Regions from separate parts of the Bradyrhizobium sp. USDA 4011 genome, predicted to be linked through region 1. Evidence: riboswitches for the same ligand, from Rfam matches in the RefSeq annotation. Region 1 holds a riboswitch; the other holds the start of a gene.
The links. Region 1 has a riboswitch for cobalamin ahead of metE (5-methyltetrahydropteroyltriglutamate--homocysteine S-methyltransferase). Riboswitches for the same ligand answer to the same signal wherever they lie in the genome.
Positions count from the first base shown of each region.

Region 2: linked by a shared signal. The riboswitch ahead of ACVW1C_RS23855 (TonB-dependent receptor) and the one ahead of metE (5-methyltetrahydropteroyltriglutamate--homocysteine S-methyltransferase) in region 1 are both predicted to bind cobalamin.

Region 1 covers NZ_JBSSGG010000001.1:6,345,211-6,355,904, forward strand. The annotation lists gene ACVW1C_RS29950 (carbonic anhydrase) at 348-1,091, opposite strand; gene ACVW1C_RS29955 (thermonuclease family protein) at 1,103-1,828, opposite strand; gene ACVW1C_RS29960 (hypothetical protein) at 2,676-2,891, shown strand; gene ACVW1C_RS29965 (nodulate formation efficiency C protein) at 3,422-4,027, opposite strand; cobalamin riboswitch at 5,434-5,635, shown strand; gene metE (5-methyltetrahydropteroyltriglutamate--homocysteine S-methyltransferase) at 5,735-8,080, shown strand; partial or broken gene ACVW1C_RS29975 (IS110 family RNA-guided transposase) at 8,725-9,761, shown strand; gene ACVW1C_RS29980 (hypothetical protein) at 10,071-10,562, opposite strand; gene ACVW1C_RS29985 (cation transporter) at 10,596-10,694, opposite strand, start outside.
Region 2 covers NZ_JBSSGG010000001.1:5,080,617-5,091,310, forward strand. The annotation lists gene ACVW1C_RS23830 (ABC transporter ATP-binding protein/permease) at 1-935, shown strand, start outside; gene ACVW1C_RS23835 (hypothetical protein) at 1,087-1,479, shown strand; gene ACVW1C_RS23840 (amidohydrolase family protein) at 1,632-3,122, shown strand; gene ACVW1C_RS23845 (CobW family GTP-binding protein) at 3,124-4,053, shown strand; partial or broken gene ACVW1C_RS23850 (IS1182 family transposase) at 4,278-5,598, shown strand; cobalamin riboswitch at 5,780-5,975, shown strand; gene ACVW1C_RS23855 (TonB-dependent receptor) at 6,082-8,364, shown strand; gene ACVW1C_RS23860 (PepSY domain-containing protein) at 8,367-9,851, shown strand; gene ACVW1C_RS23865 (STN domain-containing protein) at 10,086-10,694, shown strand, end outside.

The DNA of each region.
Region 1 (10,694 bases):
GCACCATAAGGCCACAAAAACATTTACGCGAAGGATAGCCTCTCCACGGGCGGCGATGGCAGCGGCTGAATCTGAGTGGCCGTCGCAACGCTGTTCCAGACAGCGATAATGATCAACATCGGCCGCGATATCGAGATTCCTGGTGCTGGACCGCGCGTTGCCAACATACGTACGAAGAATGTGACCAATATCAGGAGACCGCGCAAAACATTATCCCGAAGCTATGACAATCGTGAAGCGGATCACGTCCGGTGTACTTGATGCGCCCGATGGACCTGCGAATGTTGTGTCAGTCGATTGAGGGGGGCAGGGCAGACCGGCTGGGCGATCGCGCGAACGGACCAGCGTCAGCCCAATACGTCGACCCTGCCCGTTTCGAGACGATATAGACCGCCGACGATCTTTAGTGTTTTCTGCTCAACAGCCGGGTTCAGGATCGGGCTGGCGGATTTGAGCTTATTGACGTTATCGATCACATTCTGCTGGATCACATCGGCAGAGCTGTCACCTGGTTTGTGGCGCGACCCTCTTACGGCAGGCGCGAGCGCGCTGACGATGGAGCGAATATGTCCCGGCGCCGGCTTGCCTTCGTCAAGCGAGTTGATCGTGGCGTCTATCGCGCCGCAGCGATCGTGACCGAGTACCAGGATCAACGGCGTGTTCAGTACGGCAACCGCATACTCCAGGCTAGCTAGCGTGTCATCGTTGACGAAGTTACCGGCGAGGCGGCATACGAATAAATCACCAAGTCCGCTGTCGAAGGCAAGCTCGGGCGCTACTCGCGAATCGGCGCAGCTCAGAACCGCCGCATATGGATTCTGGCCATCGACTAAAAGTCGGCGCTCCCGTTCCAGATCGCGCATTCGCGACACGCTCTGCACATAACGATCGTTACCCTCCATCAGCCGCTTCAGCGCAGCATCGGGCGAGAGCCGGTTATCCGGCTTCGGCGGCGTTGTTGCTTGCTTCGCGTCGACAATGTTGCCGGCAAACGGCACGACAAATGCCGAAATAGCGAACAGCAACAGCGAGCGGCGCGAAGGCGCGACCTCGGTCGGATAGGGAGTGCCCTGTGAGTGGTTTGCATGCATGGGGAGGACCTCTATCGCGCGGATCTATGCCACCCGATGGCTTCGGCCTCGTTTTCGCTGCAGAACCAGCGTTCAGCCGGTTTCTTCGTCATGTCGATTTGTCCGTAGCTGAGTTGCCCAGGAGAGTGATACGTGCGCTCGCCGTTACGGTCGACGGTGCCCTTTATCAGACAGTCGGGCGAGGGTGGGTCAGATAGCAGAGCGGATCCGAGCAGGAGTTCCTGGGCCTCGTTCGGCACCGAGCTCACGCCGACAATGATCGTGCTCTTGTTGCGGCGGCGCCAGTCCCAGGGGGTGATGAATGCCCCCGACCACAGGCCGGCAAAGGCATTGCTCGCCGCCACCTCATTGATGACGTAAACATGGGCGGATGGCTTGGATGACAGTGCCCAACCGGAGCTTACCATCCAGGCGTTCACGTCCTGGCCCTCGATGAAGCAACTGCCGAGAGACCTGCCGTACTTGTCTACTCCTGCGGTCTGACAATCCCATATTCGTCCTTTCGAGTAGTCGATAAGGGCGTCGCGAGCCGCTACCCCGCAGGCCCATTTCCGGCCATGAGCATCCAGGCAAATCTGATCAGTCTCGGGGGCCTCGATACCCGAGAGCCGAATTCGCGTTTGCTCGATCTCTATCGTATTGGCGTCGAGGATCTGGGGAGCACCGCTCAGTTTCGCCGCGCAAACAGGAGACGCGATGATAGCGAGCAATGCTGCCATCATTACGCGGTACTTCATCCTAATATCCTTTCGCTCTTGGTTCATCGACTCACAAAATCGCAGCGATCCGGTGTCGTCACAGCCGACTGCTTGACTGCACAGATACGTCATCTGGTCTGCATCGTTCGACGATGCTTTTGTGGAAGCTTGCATATAGTTCAGCCTACGACCTGACGTTGGGTGAGATTCAAGAGTTTTCTTTGGGAGCATTTTTCGATGTGCTTCTGGCATCTCCAGTTCACTTCCCTCTCCCCGGACGTGTCTCCCGCTCTGGACCTGAGGAAGAGATCCCGCATATTTCAGCCCTCGACTCGCGACCAGGAATACGGCGCTTGGCACGCCATACCTCTAAAGGCTCGGAAGAAGCGGGGCGGGTGGTCGCCTTCGCCGCCGAGCGGAAGAAGCGGCGTTGCTAAGCCTCTTTTGATTGCTATCGTTCGACAGGACTGTGCGCGGTTCATCATGGTGAGGAAAGCGGAAGTCTGGACAAGGCACGATAAAAGTGACTGCTCAAAAGAGATCGGGCTCCCCGCTTGGTCCTACGGTACAAGGCCACCATGCTTCACTCACACGGTGGCCCGTCTCCGCGACCTTATATCCGCCCCGAAACGCTGCGCGCGAAATGACTTCCACAACGCCTAGCTGGCCTTCGATGAATGAAGAAAGCGCAAAGCTCGGCAGAATCGCGACCGTGCGGAATGACAGCCGGCTTTGCGGGCTTGCGGTGCCGAGGCGTCCCCGCATTGTTGCGAGTGGCGATCTGCATGCCATTTCAGAGCGATGAATCAATCCACAGCAAGTGTCGGCACTCAGGGCATTGCGGCAGTTAGCTCTGGCAGGGCTTAGGCGACTCACGCTAGTCATCATGTTCAACCGCCTCGCTGACAATGGGACTGAAATGGTGATGGCCACTCCTGAATTGCTGGTCTCTTCTTACGCGCTTGAAGTGGACGGCCGACTCAAAGCCGAATTCGCAACCAGGGACGGCGCCCGGGCTGGTGGAGCAGAACTAAAGAAGCGTTTTCCCACGCTTCAAATCAAGATCTATGACGTGCAGACGAATGCGCGCGAGGAAGTTTAGATCAGGCTCAATTCGATCTTCGATCCTCGCAGCAAGGCTGCGGAACTCCTCGCCGGGGGCACTCGGGAAAGGGTCCCGCCGCCATCGAGGATGCCGGCGTCGCTATCACTGCCCCGTTCCCGGGGGGGCCTCTTAAACCGGTCTCGTCGCTGCACTCGCTCCCACGGGTTCTTGTTGGTCGCGCGATGCGCTGCGCGCTCGCCGGATCGGGCCTGGCCTCAGCATCTCCTCGCCTGATCCGTGAAGGATAACACGTGGTGCGCCGGCGAGAGCGCGGATGTATCTTTTTGCACCAGTTCCGCCGCGACTACTATCGCGGCTACTGTTGGGGCAAGAGGCATCCTGATGCCTGGCTGTCCCCATTGCGGCTTGCGGGCCGGAGAGCACCCGCCTCCTACTGGCATAGCTGGGACGCGTAAATTTTCCGGCGGATGGATCTTGCTGTGCGGCCGAGGCGCTCAGCGCTCATGAGTACCGCTACCATCCTGATCAGTTGTCGAGGCCCTTCGCACCCCCTTCCAAAGGCGTCTTCATTTTGATCTATGTGACCGTTCATTTTGATCTATATGATGGAACCAGGACGCCGGAGGAAAAGTCGCAATCCTTTTGGCAAGGAAAGATTGCGGCTCCCAATCGTGTCCCTCGCGCTTGTCGAAGGTGATGACCCCATTTTGGGTGAAGTGGCGGGGGCCTGGTATGTTGCAGTTCACCAACAGCAGAACGCGCCACCGGTCCGCTTTCTCGGTCGGCTTGTCATTCGCCGCCTCAACGTAATCCACGACTACAGGTTCGATGATGTGACAGCGGCCGCGTCGGAGCAGATCGCCGAGCTTGCCTTGCGCGGTCGTGACAAAGTTGAAATTGACCGGATCATGCAGAAAACGAAGGTTTGCGTCTTTTTCGCCGTCGGTGACTTCACTGGCGATGAGTGAAAGCGCCAGGGCGCGCCAGCCGAATTCGATAGCCTTTGCATAGGGAGACGCAACTTCAATCTTTCCGTCGGTCCCGACCTTCCATGTAATAACGTAATGTTCGTCTGATCTGTTATCCTGATGCCTGGTCCAGGAAAGGTAAACATACTCAGTGTGGTCGATGCCTTCGGCGATTCCCCAGTTTCGAGGGACGAATTGCGCCACTTTCGAAACTTTGGAGACAATGTGCTCGATTGTCTCACCGTCTCGCGCTCGCCAGGTTGACTTGACTCGTTCGACAAGCGCGCTTTCGCCGGCTCGCGCAGTGTTGCCCGTCGCAACCAGCCCAGCAAGGAAAACTAGCGATTGACAGAGACAAAGCACGCCTCTTGCAGACATTCTCTTCATAACGGCCGGACCATCGGTTTTTCATCCACACGTCAAAGCGGCAGCCCTCGATGCTATGCTCGATTGAAGAAGTTAGCGGCAACGTGGCGCGGGCACCGCCGATGTCCCGCGCGAGCAGGCGCTGTCTGTCCACTCGAGTCACGCGCCGCTAACTTCAGTGGGCCAGCTACAACCCCAATTTGCCGTGCTGGACCTGCCCAGGGGGAGAAGCCTGGGCACCCTTGAGCTTGCATCCTTCGTGCCAGGAAATAGCCGGCAAATCGCGCCAGATTCGTGCAGTGTTTGTCGGCTTTCCGACCTACGCTCGTTTCTATGTTTCCATTCAGCCGATCCGCTCGGGCTTGTTCAGTTTTTGTCGCGCCGATCTTCGAGGGCCAAGTGAAGGCCGCTGCCGATTTACGGATGAGAAATCGGGAAGCACTTTGGAGGGCTGTTGAACCGTCTGGTTCGGTGTGGTCACCCGAACGCCTGCGATCGCTATCGGCTCGTAATTTGATGATAAGCAAAAATCGCTCATCACCGCCGGGCGTGTGGAATCGTCAGAAGCGCGTTCTCAGGCAGGCGGATGATAGGGTGCGCGCGTTTCTACCTACGCGCACGATGTTGCGGTCTGCTCAATCCAGCTGCCTCGGCGCCGCATTCATGGTTGGATGAGCCGTTTCCAGTCGCGACAGCCGGCAAGCGAGAAACGATCAAGTCACGCTAGCTTTCTCTCGAGTTGCTCAACATTCTCGAGAGCATCTGTCTGACGGATTGATTCATGAACGCTCTTACCAGGCCACCCGAACGGGCCGACCGCAAAGGCGGTGACAGCAAGGACGCCGACGGCGCTCCGAACAGCCGTTGTCATTGCGGGCATCCCGGTGTTCGTTGAGGTGAATCGATATGCATGCCCGAGTATTATCGGCATCAGAGACCGCAAATCGCCTACCAGGATTGGTTGGTTCGCAGATCAATATGCGCGCCCGGTATGCCCGATGGAGTTTTCGCAGGTGTTTTGTCCCTGGCGCGGTTCTTGACTGCCGAGAGACCGAAATGCCACTCGAAGCGCCGTGACTTGCGCCTTCGACAATTCTTTCGTCACATACATTGGAGAGTGCATCTATTGGAGGGGCTTCCAACCGTGGTCAACTTTCGACGTTAAATGGTCATTTGAATCACTGATGATGGCGGCAGTGACGTGAGAGAGTCATCTTAGAGGTTGACGGAAGAGGTCTCTTGCCGATAATCCAAATCGTAGAGGTTCTCCGCTCCCGCTGGATTCGGAGCTAAGAGGGAAGCCGGTGAACATGCCGGCGCTGCCCCCGCAACTGTAAGCGACGAGCCGCTGTCCAACAAAGTCACTGAAGCCCGTACAGCTTCGGGAAGGCCGGACAGCAGCGATGACCCGCGAGCCAGGAGACCTGCCTCGACCACATATACGTCCACGGGCGGGGTGTCCCGGTGGTGCGCCAAGCCGCCGCCGCTGGGGCGATCCTGCTTGCGTCCGCCAACGCCTTTGCCCCCAACTACGGGGTTAGCGCTATGTCTCTTCTCTCCCTTCCGGTTGCCACGCTTGGAACGCCTCGGATCGGTCCGAGACGCGAGCTCAAACGCGCGCTTGAAAGTTACTGGACCGGCGCAATCAGCGAACAGCAATTGCTCGAGGACGCAGCTGGCCTGCGTGCTGCGAACTGGGCTCGCCAAAAATCCCTCGGTGTCACCGTCATTCCGTCCAACGATTTTTCGTTGTACGACCAAGTGCTCGACACCTCTGTCATGGTTGGTGCCATCCCGGAAGTCTACGCGTCGGAAATCGAATCGGTTTCGCTCAAGACGTACTTCGACATGGCGCGCGGTTCACAATGCGATCGCCAGAATACCAGTTGCAGCCACGGATCGGGCGGATTTGGCGCGCCCGCACAGGAGATGACCAAGTGGTTCGACACCAACTACCACTACATGGTTCCTGAATTTCATCGGGGACAGACGTTCCGCCTATCCTCTCGCAAGCCTATCGAGGAGTATGAGGAAGCCAAGGCCCTGGGGTTCCAGACGCGCCCTGTCCTGATCGGGCCGGTCACATTCTTGAAGCTTGGCAAGAGTCCGGATCCTGCGTTCCAGCCGCTGTCACTCCTGGATGAGCTATTACCGGTCTACATCGAGGTTCTGCAAGAACTAGGCAAAAGGGGAGCAAACTGGGTTCAATGCGACGAGCCCTGCCTGGTCCTGGATCTGGAGGAGGGGACGCGAAGATCTTTGCTGCACGTCTATGATCGGCTCGCCAGGGAAGTACCAAACGTCAAGATTATGGTCGCGACCTATTTCGGCGATCTCGGCGATAATCTGGACACAGCTTTGAACATGCCCGTTGCCGGACTGCACGTGGATTTGGTTCGCGCACCGAACCTGTTGGACCGGATCATTGCTGCTCGGCGAAGTGATCTCGTCATGTCCCTCGGCGTCGTCGACGGACGAAATGTTTGGCGGTCGAACCTGTCGGCGCTCCGCCAGCAACTGGATCCCGCCATTGCGAAGCTAGGCAGGGATCGTGTTCAGATCGCTCCGTCCTGCTCGCTGCTCCATGTGCCCGTCGATGTTGAACTCGAGACCGGACTTGCATCCGATCTCAAGAGTTGGCTTGCCTTTTCGGTACAGAAGATGCGTGAGCTTGCGATCCTGGCGCGGGCACTCGCGGGTGATCAGAATGTTGCTCAAAGTCTTGCTGAATCGCAGTCGGCCGTGACTGGCCGTCGGACTTCACCAAAGATCCGTGATGCCAATCTTGCGGTGCGGATGCGAGCGATCGACGAGGCCATGCGCCGGCGCGCCAGCCCATTTGTCCGTCGAGCCGAGATCCAACGCAAGCGCTTTAGACTACCTGCCTTTCCCACCACGACGATCGGATCCTTCCCGCAAACCCCAGAGGTCCGTAATGCCCGCGCGACACATTCGCAAGGCGCCATGAGCGACGAGAAGTACGACAAATTCCTCAAGGAGGAGACTGCGCGCGCTCTGCGTTGGCAGGAGGATATTGGTCTGGACGTGCTCGTGCACGGCGAGTTTGAGCGCAATGACATGGTGCAGTACTTCGGCGAGAAACTCGCCGGATTCGCATTCACCAGGAATGGTTGGGTGCAATCCTATGGCTCGCGCTGTGTCAGGCCACCGATCCTATTCGGAGATGTTTCGCGGCCAAAACCGATCACTGTGGATTGGTGGCTCTACGCGCAATCACTGACCAGCAAGCCGGTGAAGGCGATGTTGACCGGGCCAGTAACGATCTTGAACTGGTCGTTTGTTCGCGATGATATTCCAAGAGGCGAGGTCTGCCGGCAGATCGCACTGGCGATACGCGACGAAGTCCGCGATCTCGAGATAGCCGGTGCGAGCATGATCCAGATCGACGAAGCTGCCCTCCGCGAAGGATTGCCGTTGCGTCGATCGGAGTGGGCGGCCTACCTTCAATGGGCCGTCGACAGCTTCCGCATTTGCTCATCAGGCGTTGCAGATCAAACCCAGATTCATACGCATATGTGCTATTCTGAGTTCAATGACATCATCGACGCCATTGCTGCAATGGATGCGGATGTCATCTCGATCGAGACGTCGCGTTCGAAGATGGAACTGCTCGACGCGTTCAGGAACTACAAATATCCCAATCAGATCGGGCCGGGCGTGTACGACATCCATTCTCCACGCATTCCCGAGGTAGGGGAAATGAAGGAGCTGATGGCATTGGCTCGGCAGCGGTTGCAGGATTCGCAGCTCTGGGTCAATCCGGACTGTGGCCTGAAGACGCGCAAATGGGAGGAGGTTCGCCCGGCGCTGATCAACATGGTCGCCGCCGCCCGGCAACTGCGCGCGGCATCTGATCGGCCAAGTCGTTGATCCTGCGCTTGGCTCTCTCCTCCAGGGCGCTGATCCGCTCATAGGGCGTTGCGCTTTCGATCATCTCGACCGAGCTTGCACGACAGAAAAAAGCCCGGCCTAGCAGGCCGGGCGAAAGTTAAGTCTGAGAGGAGCGACGCTGAACATCGCCGACTTCCATCGGCGGAGGGAGGACAGCCGATGGTCCGATTGCCGGCGAGGACATTCGCCGTAAATCTGAACCCGAGTTAAAGCACGGCTCAGCATAGCTCAATCATGCTGTGGTATGCGACCGATGTAGTCGAGTATCGGAAGACTAAACCGAGGTTTGCCTGCGATGAGCACCTTCACAAGGGTTTGCCGAGCCGAGCAAAGACTGCTGATGGCGACGCCCGGCCGTCTCGTACCGACCGAGGCGAAGTGCAATTAACGGTTTCTCGCCGCTGGATCGGCGCGACCATACGAGCAAACGCGACCGCAAAAATTACTCAAGCAGCCAATGCATGAGTGGCTTCTTGTTGATCACTGCGCAGGCAGTCGCTGTCCGGTTCCACTCAATGGCGCAGGTTTGGAACTCTGTTTGGAATGCATGAGCTGGGTAGTCCGATCCCGGCCTCTCGATACACTGTGTTGGGATTGATTCGATCCAGCAAAGGAGAAGCGCGATGGCCCTATTTGTTGGACTGGATGTTTCGCTGAAGACCACTTCGATTTGTGTCGTCGAGGCTGATGGCTCGGCGGTCTGGGAAGCAAAAACCGAGACCGAACCAGCAGCGATAGTGAAAGCCCTGACACGATGGCAAGAGCGTATTACGCTCGTCGGCATCGAAGCCTGCCCGTTGTCCGAATGGCTTATGGCGCGCTGGTCGAGACTGGTTTTCGGATGATCTGCATTGAGACCCGCCATGCGCAGAGATTTTTGTCTTCGCGACCGAATAAAGTTGATCGTAGCGACGCGCGTGGTATCGCCGATATGATGCGGATCGGACACTACAGGCCGGTGCATGTCAAAAGCAGGGCATCGCAGATACTCAGGACCACATTGATTGCACGCCGCAAGTTCGTCGATCATATGTTGGCAATTGAAGGCACCATTCGCGGATTGTTGCAGGTCCACGGCCTCAAGCTTGGCCTCATCCATCGCGCGCGTTTCACCGCGAAGGTCGAAGCCCTGCTGGCTGATGCGCCAGAATTTCAAATGGCCATTGCGCCGCTGCTCGAGGCACGAAACACGATGCGGACAATGAAGGCCTTGCTGGACCGTCAGCTTTGCTCCTGGCGCGCAAGGATGATGTCTGCAGTCGTTTGATGACCGTCTCCGGCGTAGGACCGATCGTGAGCCTTTCTTTCAAAGCCACCATAGACGATCCGAAGCGATTTAAGGATTCCAAGGTCGGTGGCCGCACATCTCGGTTTGACGCCTCGTGTCTATCAGTCTGGAGAGATCGACCGTTCGGGTCATGTCAGCAAGTGCGGAGATAAGCTGATGCGGCACGCCCTCTACGAGGCGGCGAACTCGCATCTGCGGATTGCCAAAAAGTGGTCCGTACTGCGAGCGTGGAGCGTAAAGCTCGCCAAGAAAGTCGGCGCGAAGAAGGCATGCGTGGCGGTAGCCCGGAAGTTGGCTATCATCATGCACCGAATGTGGGCTGACGGTACGAACTTCAGATTCGGCCAATCGCCAACCGCAGTACTAGCGTAGAGATCGTTCCGGCGTAGCATTCTGCTCTGCCAAGGACGTGGGGAAGGTCAGTCCGTTTCGATCCCTGTGCGATGTTCGCATTCAGCACGCGCTGTGAGCTTGGACGACCTCACCTCGCCGGACCCCATCATGGAGCGTGCCGTTCCCGGTCGACTCCGGACAGAAGCGTGGACCAGGCAGACGCAGTAAGCGGCAACGATCGTCACCCCGAAGGGCGGAGACGCTTCGTGGCTCCGGTCGCGGGCACGTGCCCGCGAGTAGATCGTGACCAACCGAAGGGCGGGGCCGCCTGAAAACACCCCTCTTTGATCAAGGTATCGGAATCAGCAATCCGACGGTGGTGCTGAGCGATTGCTCGTGCCCGCGGCTGAAGGAGTAGCTGTAGGCAGGCTCGACGAACCAGCCAAACTTTCGATCCGCGGTGGGCCAGAACATAAAGTCAAGTGCGAACTCAACGCCAGTCTGGGTGCCCTCCCGTGAGAACGTCCATTGGGGTCCGACGCCTACCATGAACTCGACCTTGTCGGACAGAGTGAAGGGCTTCTTGAAGAGAATGTCCGTATCCCATTCGCCACGGCCACCGTGGAACATGCGAGCAGCGCCGACTTCGATCTCGAGCCAGTCCTTGATGGGCGTAAACTCGACGGCAAGCGACGGGCCGTAGGTGGATGGGCCTGGCAGCCCCCATTCGCCAACGGGGCCAAGTTCAATGATCGCGGTCGGCTCTTTGTCTCCGGCCCGAGCATTTGCCGCGAACAGCAACGTCACCAGAATGAACACTGAGGTGTGTCGCCAACCCATGCTTCGTCTCCCTGAGCAAAACCGAACGTCTTGTCAGCGCCGGATAACCGTCAACGGTGACCATTTGGGGGTAGACCGAAGCTCGGACTGGGCCTGTCGAATAACCGTCACAGCCCCTTGCAGAGCGAGCAT
Region 2 (10,694 bases), 1.3 Mb from region 1:
TCGGCGCCATCAGCCCCGGCCGGCTCGGCCAGTTCATTCTCTATACGGCCTTCGCCGCGAGCGGCCTTGGCCAGCTCAGCGAGGTCTGGGGCGAGGTCTCGGCCGCGTCGGGCGCCGCCGAACGGCTGTTCGAGATTTTGCGCGTCAGGCCGCAGATCGCAGCTCCCGCTTCGCCGCGCGCGCTGCCGCAGCCCGCGCGCGGCGACGTCGGCTTCGACAATGTCAGCTTCGCCTATCCGACCCGGCCCAACGCGCTTGCCGTCGACGGCGTGTCGCTGGAGGTGCGCTCCGGCGAGAAGGTCGCAATCGTCGGCCCGTCGGGAGCCGGCAAGAGCACGTTGTTCCATCTGCTGCTGCGCTTCTACGATCCGAAATCGGGCACCATCTCGCTTGACGGCGTGCCGATCCGGCAGGCCGATCCGGCCGACGTGCGCGTGCGGATCGCGCTGGTGCCGCAGGATTCCGTGGTGTTCGCCGCGAGCGCCCGCGACAACATCCGGTTCGGCCGGCCCGACGCCACCGACGCCGAGGTCGAGCGCGCCGCCGACCTCGCCCATGCCACCGAATTCGTGCGCCGGCTGCCCGACGGCTTCGACGCCCAGCTCGGCGAGCGCGGCGTGACGCTGTCCGGCGGCCAGCGCCAGCGCATCGCGATCGCGCGCGCGATCCTGCGCGATGCGCCGCTGCTGCTGCTCGACGAGGCGACCTCGGCGCTCGACGCCGAGAGCGAGACGCTGGTGCAGACCGCGCTGGAGGAATTGATGCGCCATCGCACCACGCTTGTGATCGCGCATCGCCTGGCGACCGTGCTGTCCTGCGACCGCATCCTGGTGATGGACCAGGGCAGGATCGTCGAGCAGGGCACCCACGCCGAGCTGGTTGCCGCGGGCGGCCTCTATGCGCGGCTGGCGCGGTTGCAGTTCGAGGGGATTTGAACGAATTGGGACGCTGTGCCCTCCGCCTATGCGATTCCTATGCGATCGAGCGCGCGCTCCCCTCGAAAACCTATTCCCGCGCAAGGATAGTCGCGCCGCGCCTGACCTCCCTCGACAGCCCGGGGGCATCGGCGCGCGGGGTGTTCGACTGATGCGCGAGGACGCGACCAAACCCGAGAGCAGGCTGCTCCGTGCCTGGCAGCTTGCCGTGCTGCGCTTCGCAGTGACGCTCGACGACGACGATCGGATGCAGGCGCTTAATGTGGCCGGCGAGGTCGACCGGCTGGGCGGCGCGGCCGATGACGCCTTCCACTTCTTCCGCCGGACGACCGCGGAGCTGTGCGCGGCGATCTCCGGTCAGGGCGCGGATCAGGATGCCGTCATCCGGCGATTCCTGGCACAAATCGACAATGTCAGGCTCAAGCGCGCGGTCGAAGCGGCGATCGCCAGGGACCGCACGCCGCCGAAACTCGTGGCGAGCCGCATGAGACCCGGCAACGATCTCTGGCGGGGACTGCCGTCGCGGCGTGCAACCGGAACGTAACGAGGGGCTCTCTGCAATCGCCGTCACGGCGCGGCGGATATTCCGCTACAGCATGTCGCCACAACCCTGGCCCGGCTTGCTGCGATGAGTGCGATGCGCTTCTCTGTGCTCGAAATGAGACCGGCCGGTGTCGGACAATGCGGGGAGTGGCGATGGGTGGTTTGGTGATCAGCGGCGGCCGGGTGGTGGATCCGGCCAGCGGGATGGATGCGATCGGCGACGTCGCCGTCGTCGACGGCAAGATCGCCGCGGTCGGCACCGGGCTCGGCGGCGCCGAGCGGCAGATCGATGCCACCGGGCTTGTGGTGGCGCCCGGCTTCATCGACCTGCACGCGCATGGCCAGACCATTCCGGCCGATCGCATGCAGGCGTTCGACGGCGTTACGACATCGCTCGACCTCGAGGCCGGCGTGTTGCCGGTGGCATCCTGGTACGAGCGCCAGGCCGAGAAGGGGCGGGTGCTGAACTACGGCGCCGCGGCCAACTGGGCGTTCGCGCGGATCGGCGCGATGACCGGCTCGAATGCGGAAAGCTCGCTGGAATCATTCGGCGCCGCGATGCGCGATCGCCGCTGGATCGAGAACGTGGCGACCGAGGGTGAGGTCGGCGGCATCCTCGCGCGCCTTGCCAACGGATTGAACGAGGGCGGCATCGGCATCGGCATTCTCAACGCCTATGCGCCGGGCGCCGGCGTGCAGGAACTGACTGCAGTTTGCCAGCTCGCCGCCGATCATGCGGTGCCGACCTTCACCCACGTCGCCTACATGTCCCGCATCGATCCCGAGAGCGCGGTCGAGGCCTATATCCGCCTGATCGGCTATGCCGGTGCCACCGGCGCGCACATGCACATCTGCCATTTCAACTCGTCGAGCAAGACGGACATCGAGCGCTGTGTTGCGCTGATCGCGAAAGCGCAGGCGCAGGGCCTGCCGATCACGGTGGAGGCCTATCCCTACGGCACCGGCTCGACCGTGCTGGCGGCGACCTTCTTCAGCGATCCCAAATTCGAGGAGCGCAACGGCCTCGGCTATGATTCGGTGCAGCGCGTGACCGACGGTCACCGCTTCGGCAGCCGCGAGGAGTTGCTGGCGGCGCAGGCCGCGGAACCCTCGACGCTGGTGCTGTGGCATGTGCTCGATATCGAGAACAACGCGCATCATCGCGATCTGCTCGACATGGCGGTGCTGTATCCGGGCGGTGCGATCGCGTCCGACGCGATGCCGTGGGCGCTATCGGACGGCCGCCCCTACACCGGCGACGCCTGGCCGCTGCCTGACGATGCCACCTCGCATCCGCGTTCGGCCGGCTGCTTCACCCGCTTCATCCGCGAATGGGTCCGCGAGCGCCGGAAGGTGTCCCTGCTCGAGGGCATCCGCAAATGCGCGCTGATTCCGGCGGAAATCCTATCCGCGAGCACGCCGGCGATGCGCGCCAAGGGCAGGTTGCAGGTCGGCGCCGACGCTGACGTCGTGGCGTTCGACTTCGAGACGCTCAGCGATCGTGCGACCTTCTCCGCGATGAACCGCCCGGCGGAAGGCGTGCGGCATCTCGTGGTCAGCGGCCAGCCGCTGATCAATGATGGCGTGCTCGATGTCGCGGCACGGCCCGGCCGGCCGGTGCGCCGGCCCGTCACCGGGGGCTGAGGTGCCGGTCCCGATCCTGCTGGTCGCGGGTTTTCTCGGGGCGGGAAAGACCACGGTCGTCAACCATCTGCTGGCGCATGCGCAAGGCCGGCGCATCGCGGCCGTGGTCAACGATTTCGGCGCGATCAATATCGACGCGGAGCTGGTCGCGGGCGCCAGCGATGGTGTGGTCAGCCTGAGCAATGGCTGCATCTGCTGCACGCTGGAGGGCGATCTGCTGCGCACGCTCGCAACCTTGCTGCGGCGCGATCCGCGTCCCGAATTCATCGTGATCGAGACCAGCGGGATCGCCGATCCCGCCGACATCGTGCGCAACCTGATGGACCCGGTGATCTGGAAGGAGGCGCCGCTGGAGACCGTGCTGTGCGTGGTCGACGCGACCCAGCCGGCGGCGATGCTGAACGATGCGCTGCTGCGCTCGCAGTTGCGGGCGGCCGATGTGGTGGCGCTGAGCAAGGTCGATCTGGCCGATGCAGCCGCGTGCGCCGCAATCCGCGACGCGGTACGGGCAGCGCGTCCGGCGGCCGTGGTCGTTGATGCCTTGCATGGTGAGGTGCCGGAGGCGTTGCTGTTTCCGGCGGATCTCGATCATGTGCCGGCGCCGCGCGAGACCGCGCCGCGACGGCCGGGATCCGACCGGTTCGAGACGCTGAGCTGGACCTCGGAGCGGCCGGTGCGGTTGCCGCGCTTGCAGCAGGCGATCGGCAAACTGGCGCCGAAGCTGGCGCGGGCGAAGGGATTGTTCGAGACGGTGGAGCAGCCCGGACGGCTGACGGTGTTTCAACTCGCCGGCGGCCGCGCGACATTGGCTGCCGGCGGCGTGCCGGCACCCGGTGTGCCACGCACGCGAATCGTGTTCATCGCCGAGATGGGCGCTCTGTCGCGGGCCGAGATCGATGAGGTGATGCAGGGATGTGTCGAAGCAGGGTGATGCGAATTAGGTATTCCGTCATCCTGAGGAGCCGCGAAGCGGCGTCTCGAAGGATCGACGGCCCGGCTGGTGGCCGTGCATCCTTCGAGGCTCGCCCAGCGGCGCAATTGCGCCGCAAGGCTCGCACCTCAGAGCGTGTGAATTTTTCCTGTTTTAGACTGCCGATGTAGCCGGTTCGGTCGGGATGTGATTCTCTGCACGGAGCGAGTTGCGGGGGATGGAAGATGGCCGGGGACAAGCTGTTCGGAGAACTGCCTGAGCGGTCGAAGCCGCAAACTGATGGGGCGCCGTTGGGCTCGCCGCGGCTGCGCGAACCGAAGCGCGATCAAGTTGAGCTGCGAGCGGTCGATATCGAGAGCCTCATTGGGGAGGGTCATCCGGCGCGGGTGATCTGGTCCTATGTCGAAGGTCTCGACCTGAGCGAGCTTGAGGATCGGATCAAGGCCCGGGGCCACAGGCCTGGTCATCCGGCGACCTCGCCGCGACTTTTGTTGGCGCTGTGGCTCTATGCGACCAGCGAGGGGGTGGGGGAGTGCCCGGGCTCTGGAGCGGCTGTGCGAGAGCCACGATGTCTATCGCTGGCTGTGCGGCGGGGTGTCGGTGAATTATCACTCGCTGGCGGACTTCCGGGTCGGATATGCCGATTTGCTCGACCGGCTGCTGGCAGAACATCTGGCGGCGCTGGCCGAAGTCGGCTTAGTCGATCTCGACACGCTGGCGCAGGATGGCGTGCGGATTCGGGCGAGCGCCGGAGCAGCCTCGTTCCGGCGCCAGGCAACCCTCGACCGGCATCTGGGGGTGGCGCAGGGGGTCGTGGAGGAACTCAAGCGAGAGGTCGATGCGCGCTCCGACGCGAGCAACCAGCGCATCAAGGCGGCCAAGGAGCGCGCAGCACGTGAGCGCGCGCAGCGGCTGAAGGCGGCACAGGCAGCGCTTGAGGAGATCAAGCGCCAGCGTCAAGCGCGCGCGGAAGAGCGCAACAACGGCAAGACGCCCAAGGAGCCGCGCGCCTCCACCACGGACCCACAGGCGCGCGTCATGAAGATGGCCGATGGCGGCTTCCGCCCGGGGTACAATTTGCAAGTGGCAAGCGTGGCCGGAGAGCAGATCGTCGTCGGGTTCGAGATCACCAATGCCGGCTCAGACCGCGGCCTCATGCGGCCGATGCTCGAGCGGACGCGCGTGCGGATTGGTCGTCTTCCGGGGCGCCATCTCGTCGACGGCGGCTTTAGCAGCGCCCACGACATCGAATGGGCGCACAGCCAGGGAGTTGAGGTCTTCTGTCCACCGACACAATCCAAGCACGGCACCGATCCCTCCCTGCCGCGGCGCGGGGATGGCCCGGGTGTCCTGGCTTGGCGGGCTCGGATGGCTAGCGAGGCCGGCAAGGCTCAGTACAAGCTTCGCTCGATCTGCGAATGCATCCATGCCCGCTGGCGAAACTGGAACCTGCGGCAACTGACCGTGCGCGGCATCGAAAAGGTCCGCGCTGTCGTGCTCTGGTACGCACTCGCCAACAACATCCTGCAAGGCCATCAAATCTGAAGCTTCGGCTATCCCGCCAACACACCAGAAATTGGCGAAACAAAAAGATTCACAAGCTGTCAGGATGACGGAATAGAGAATCCTCGCGTCGGCCCGCGCTGTCGCTGTGTCATCGCAGCAGCATCATCCCGCAAAGCATGTGTGCGACAATCGCATCGAATTGACACCCCATCCCGCACCACCTATCGTTTCTGCCGACGGTTCCCTTCGGGGATCAAAAGGGAATGCGGTGCGAGGGTAACCCCAATGCCGCAGCTGTCCCCGCAACTGTAAACGGCGAGCCTTTCGTCAATTTGCCACTGGGCTATCAAGCCCGGGAAGGCGTCGACAGGCGATGACCCGTGAGCCAGGAGACCTGCCGTCAGTCGTGGTCACACGCGAGCACATCGGGCGGGGGCGTCCTGGTGGGATCGGAGCATTGCCTTTGGGGCAATGCGCCAGTCCGCGTTCGCGGTGACGTGCCACGTTACCGCGAGTCTTCTCATGTCTCCGTCATCTCCCGCCGCGCGCCGTTGGCGCCTCGGTCTCGTTTGCTCCCTGTCATCGCTGCTGCTGCCGACTGAGGCTTCGGCGCAAACAGCTCCACCTACGACGCTCGATCCGATCGAGGTCGCACCCTCGACATCCGCAAAGCCCAAGCCCACGGTGCGAAGCCGCAACTCGGCGACGTCGTCGCGGCCGCGCGCCAGACCTGCAACGGCGGCGGCAACCGCTGGCGCGCCGCGCACCGCGGCGTCGGGTGCATCGGGATCGGCATCGCCGACGCTCAACGCCACCACACAGGGAGGCACCGGCAGTCGCCTCAATCTGACGCCGCTGCAGACGCCGGCCAGCGTCGAGATCATCACGTCGCAGACCATCGCCGAACGCGGCCAGCACAATGTGCTCGATGCCGTCACCCAGAACGCGGCAGGGTTCATCGCGACGCCGGCGCCCGGCAATGGCGGCCTGTCGTTCAGCACCCGCGGTTTTGCCGGCAGCAACTCGGTGATGACGCTGTATGACGGCACGCGCTTCTATATCGGTTCGGGCACCCTGACGTTCCCCTACGACACCTGGTCGACGCAACGGGTTGAAGTGCTGCGCGGTCCGGCCTCGGTGCTGTACGGCGAGGGTGCGATCGGCGGCGTCATCAACGTTGTTCCGAAAAAGCCGCAGGGCACGCCCTATAACGAGGCCGAGGTCTCGCTCGACAGCAACATGACGCGACGGCTGTCGGTGGACAGCACCGGTCCGATCGATCCCAATGTGTCCTACCGCATCAACGCCACCGGCAACATGTCGGACGGCTGGGTCGATCGCGACAAGACCTCGAATGCGGTGGTCGCCGCCGCCGTGCGGGTGCAGGCATCGGACAATCTCGCCTTTACGCTCTCCGAGGACTATGGCGATCGCAGCCCGTCGCGCTATTTCGGCACGCCGCTGATCAACGGGTCGATCCAGGATGCATTGCGTTTCAAGAACTACAACGCATCAGACAGCGCGATCCGCTACCAGGACAGCTGGACCCAGTTCAAGACCGAGTGGGATGTCGCCGACGGCATCAAGGTCAACAACACGCTGTATTATCTGACCAGCGAGCGGCACTGGCGCGACATCGAAAATTACACCTGGAATCCGAAGACCCAGCTGATCGACCGCTCCAGCTACATCGAGATATTCCACGACCAGAAGCAGCTCGGCAACCGGATGGATGCGACCTTCAGCGGTCACGTTCTCGGGCTCGCGAACCAGTTCGTCGCCGGGTTCGACGTCAACCGGATCGACTTCACCCACACCAACAATTCGCCCTATGGCGGCGCGTCGTCGGTCAATCCTTACGTGTTCGATCCCGGATCGTTCTTCGCGACGACCACGGCGACGACGCCGGGCTTCAACGCGATCGTCAATCAATACGCGCTGTTCGCCGAAGATCGCCTGTCGCTGACCGATCAATTGTCGCTCGTCACCGGCGTCCGGTACGATCGTCCCGAGGTCGATCGCACCGACTACAAGACGCCGGCGAACAGTTTTGAAACCACGCTGTCGGGCACCAGCTGGCGAACCGGGTTGGTGTACGAGCCGATCAAGAACCTCGCGTTCTACGGCCAGTATGCGGTCGGCGTCGATCCGGTCAGCAACCTGATCTCGCTGTCGACCTCGCAGAAAACCTTCCAGCTCGCGACCGGCAAGCAGACCGAAATCGGCGTCAAGCAGTCGTTCTGGGGCGGCCGCGGCGAGTGGACGCTGGCAGGGTACGAGATCGTCAAGACCGGCCTGACCATTCCCGATCCCAGCAATCCGACCGCCGGCCTGGCACTGCAGATCGGCCAGCAATCATCCCGCGGGGTCGAAGGAACGATCGGGCTCGCGCTGAACGACGGCTGGCGCGTCGACGCCAATCTTGCGCTGCTGCGTGCCCGATACGACAACAACAGCCAGGTGGTCGGCGGCAAAGTCGTCAGCTACAACGGCAATGTTCCGGTCAACGTGCCGCAGCAGGTCTCGAACGTTTGGCTGACCTGGGACTTCGCGCCGAACTGGTCGGTCTATGGCGGCGTGCAGATCGTCGGCGCGATGTACTCCGATCTCGCCAACACCCAGCTGCGGCCGGGCTACAATGTGGTCAATGGCGGCATCAGGTGGAAGCCGGATGACCGCACCACGGTCGCGTTCCGGGTCTACAATCTGTTCGACAAGGTCTACGCGGTGACCTCGAACGGGACGGGGCAGTGGCTGCTCGGCATGCCGCGCACCGCCGAATTATCCGTCAACGTGAAGTTCTGACCATGCGCAACGCTCTGATCCGGCGAGCGCGGCGATGGCTCTATGTCGTCCATCGCTGGATCGGCATTGCGACGTGTCTCTTCTTCGCGATGTGGTTCATCTCCGGCCTCGTCATGATGTACGTGGCGTTTCCGCGTTTCACTGACGACGAGCGCCTCTCTGCACTCCCTGGCATCGTTTGGAGCAAGGTACAGATCGCACCTGATCGCGCGATGGCGATCGCGGGCACGGAGCATTATCCGCGCGATCTGCGGCTCTCGATGCTGGACGACGTTCCGGTCTATCGCGTGACCGGCTGGAAGGGAGCCGCCGTCACCATCTCGGCGATCGACGGCAGCGTGATCGACCGGATCGCGCCGGACCAGGCGCTTGCCGTTGCCCGGCATCACCCGCGTGCCGTGCAGCCGCAACTGCTCGATACCCTGACGCGCGATCAATGGACGGTGACGGCGCACTTCGATCCGCGGCGGCCGCTCTATTTGATCGGCCTCGGCGACGCGGATGGCACCGAACTTTATGTCTCCTCGCGCACCGGCGAGATCGCACTTGACACCACGCGGCGCGAGCGCGTCTGGAACTGGCTCGGCTCGATCCCGCACTGGATCTATCCTACCGTGTTGCGCAAGGACGGGCCGTTGTGGCGGGACGTGGTGCTGTGGATATCGGGCATCTGCCTCGTCGTCGCCGTCACCGGATTCTGGATCGGCATTCTTCGCCTGCGGCTGACGCGCCGTTACGCTGATGGCGCCGTCTCGCCCTATCGCGGCTGGATAGCCTGGCATCATATTGCCGGCCTCGTCGGCGGCATCTTCGTCATCACCTGGATGTTCAGCGGCTGGCTGTCGCTCAATCCCGGCGGTGCATTCTCCGGTCGTGGCCTCACGCGCGAGATCGAAGTCGGCTACAACGGCCATGATGCACCCGATATCGTCGCCGGCTTGCAGTCGCCGCCGCAGGTATCGGCGGTGGAGGCGCGCTTCGTCTGGATCGGCGGACGCCGGCTGATGGTGCTCGACGGCAGTAGTGGCCGCCGCAGCCTCGCGGATCCCGTGACCGGCGCGCCCGTGACGCTCTCGCAGGATGAGATCATCGCGGCTGCCCGGCGCGCGATGCCGGGAGCTGCGATGATATCGGCGCGACAGCTCGATGAACCGGACGCCCACTGGTACACGCTGCACCAAGTGCGCGAGCTTCCGGTGCTGCGGATCGGCTTCGACGATCCCGCCCATACCTGGCTGCACATCTCCCCGGTCACCGCCGAGATCCTCGACCGCAGCGACGACAGCCGTAGGTCCTATCGCTGGCTGTTCAATGCGCTGCACAGCCTGGACTTTCCCGTTCTGCTGCGCATCTGGCCGGCGCGCGATGTCGTGGTCTGGCTGCTGTCGGCGGTCGGCACGATCGTCTCGATCAGCGGTATCGTGATCGGCTGGCGCCGGCTGCGGCGGCGCAAGGTGCGGCCGGCGCGAGGTCTCCGCCCTTGTTAGCAGATTGTCACAATCTGTTTCTATGTTGCGCCTGCCGCGGGGTTTGACGAACAGCTCTATCGATCACCGATAGATCGTGCTGTTCGGCTGGGCTTGAGGATCAAGGCGGCGCCTCATGCAGTTTGTTCAACGGGTCGGAAGATCGGGCTGCGCTCGAAGCATGATCGGATGTGGCAGCGCTTTCTTGGCCTGGTCATAGGCACTCTCGTTGCCGGGAATATCCAGACGGTAACGATGGCCGCAAGCCTTGAATCAGTTCGGACGCCGGCAACGGTCGACTTCGATATTGGCAGCCAGCCTCTGGTCTCCGCGCTCGACGCCTACAGCGCGGCCACCGGTCTTCAGGTTGTCTATGACGCCACACTGGCCGAGGGGCGCCGCGCGCAGGCCGTCAAGGGATCGATGACGCCCGATATGGCGTTGCAGCTCCTGCTCGAAGGAACCGGTCTGGTCGCGGTCTATGCCGCGGCGAACGCCTTCACGATTGTACCTGCGGCCACTGCGCCGCAGACGGCGTCGATGCGTGGCTTCATGCTGTATCTTGCGGCCGTCCAGAGCAGCGTCGAGGAGGCATTCTGCCGGTCCGCGCTGACCGCGCCGGGCGGCTATCGGATCAAGTTCAGGTTCTGGATCGGGCATGCCGGCGAGGTGCTGCAGCCGCAGCTGCTCGGCTCGACCGATGACAGCGCGCGTGACCAGGCGATCGCCGCCCTGTTGCGTGCTGTCGTCATCGGCCGGCCGCCGCCGCCGGACATGCCGCAGCCCGTCATGATGGCGGTTTCGCCGCGGCCGCCTTCCGAGACCGGCGACTGTGCCGCGCGTGACCCAAGGCGCCCGGGACCG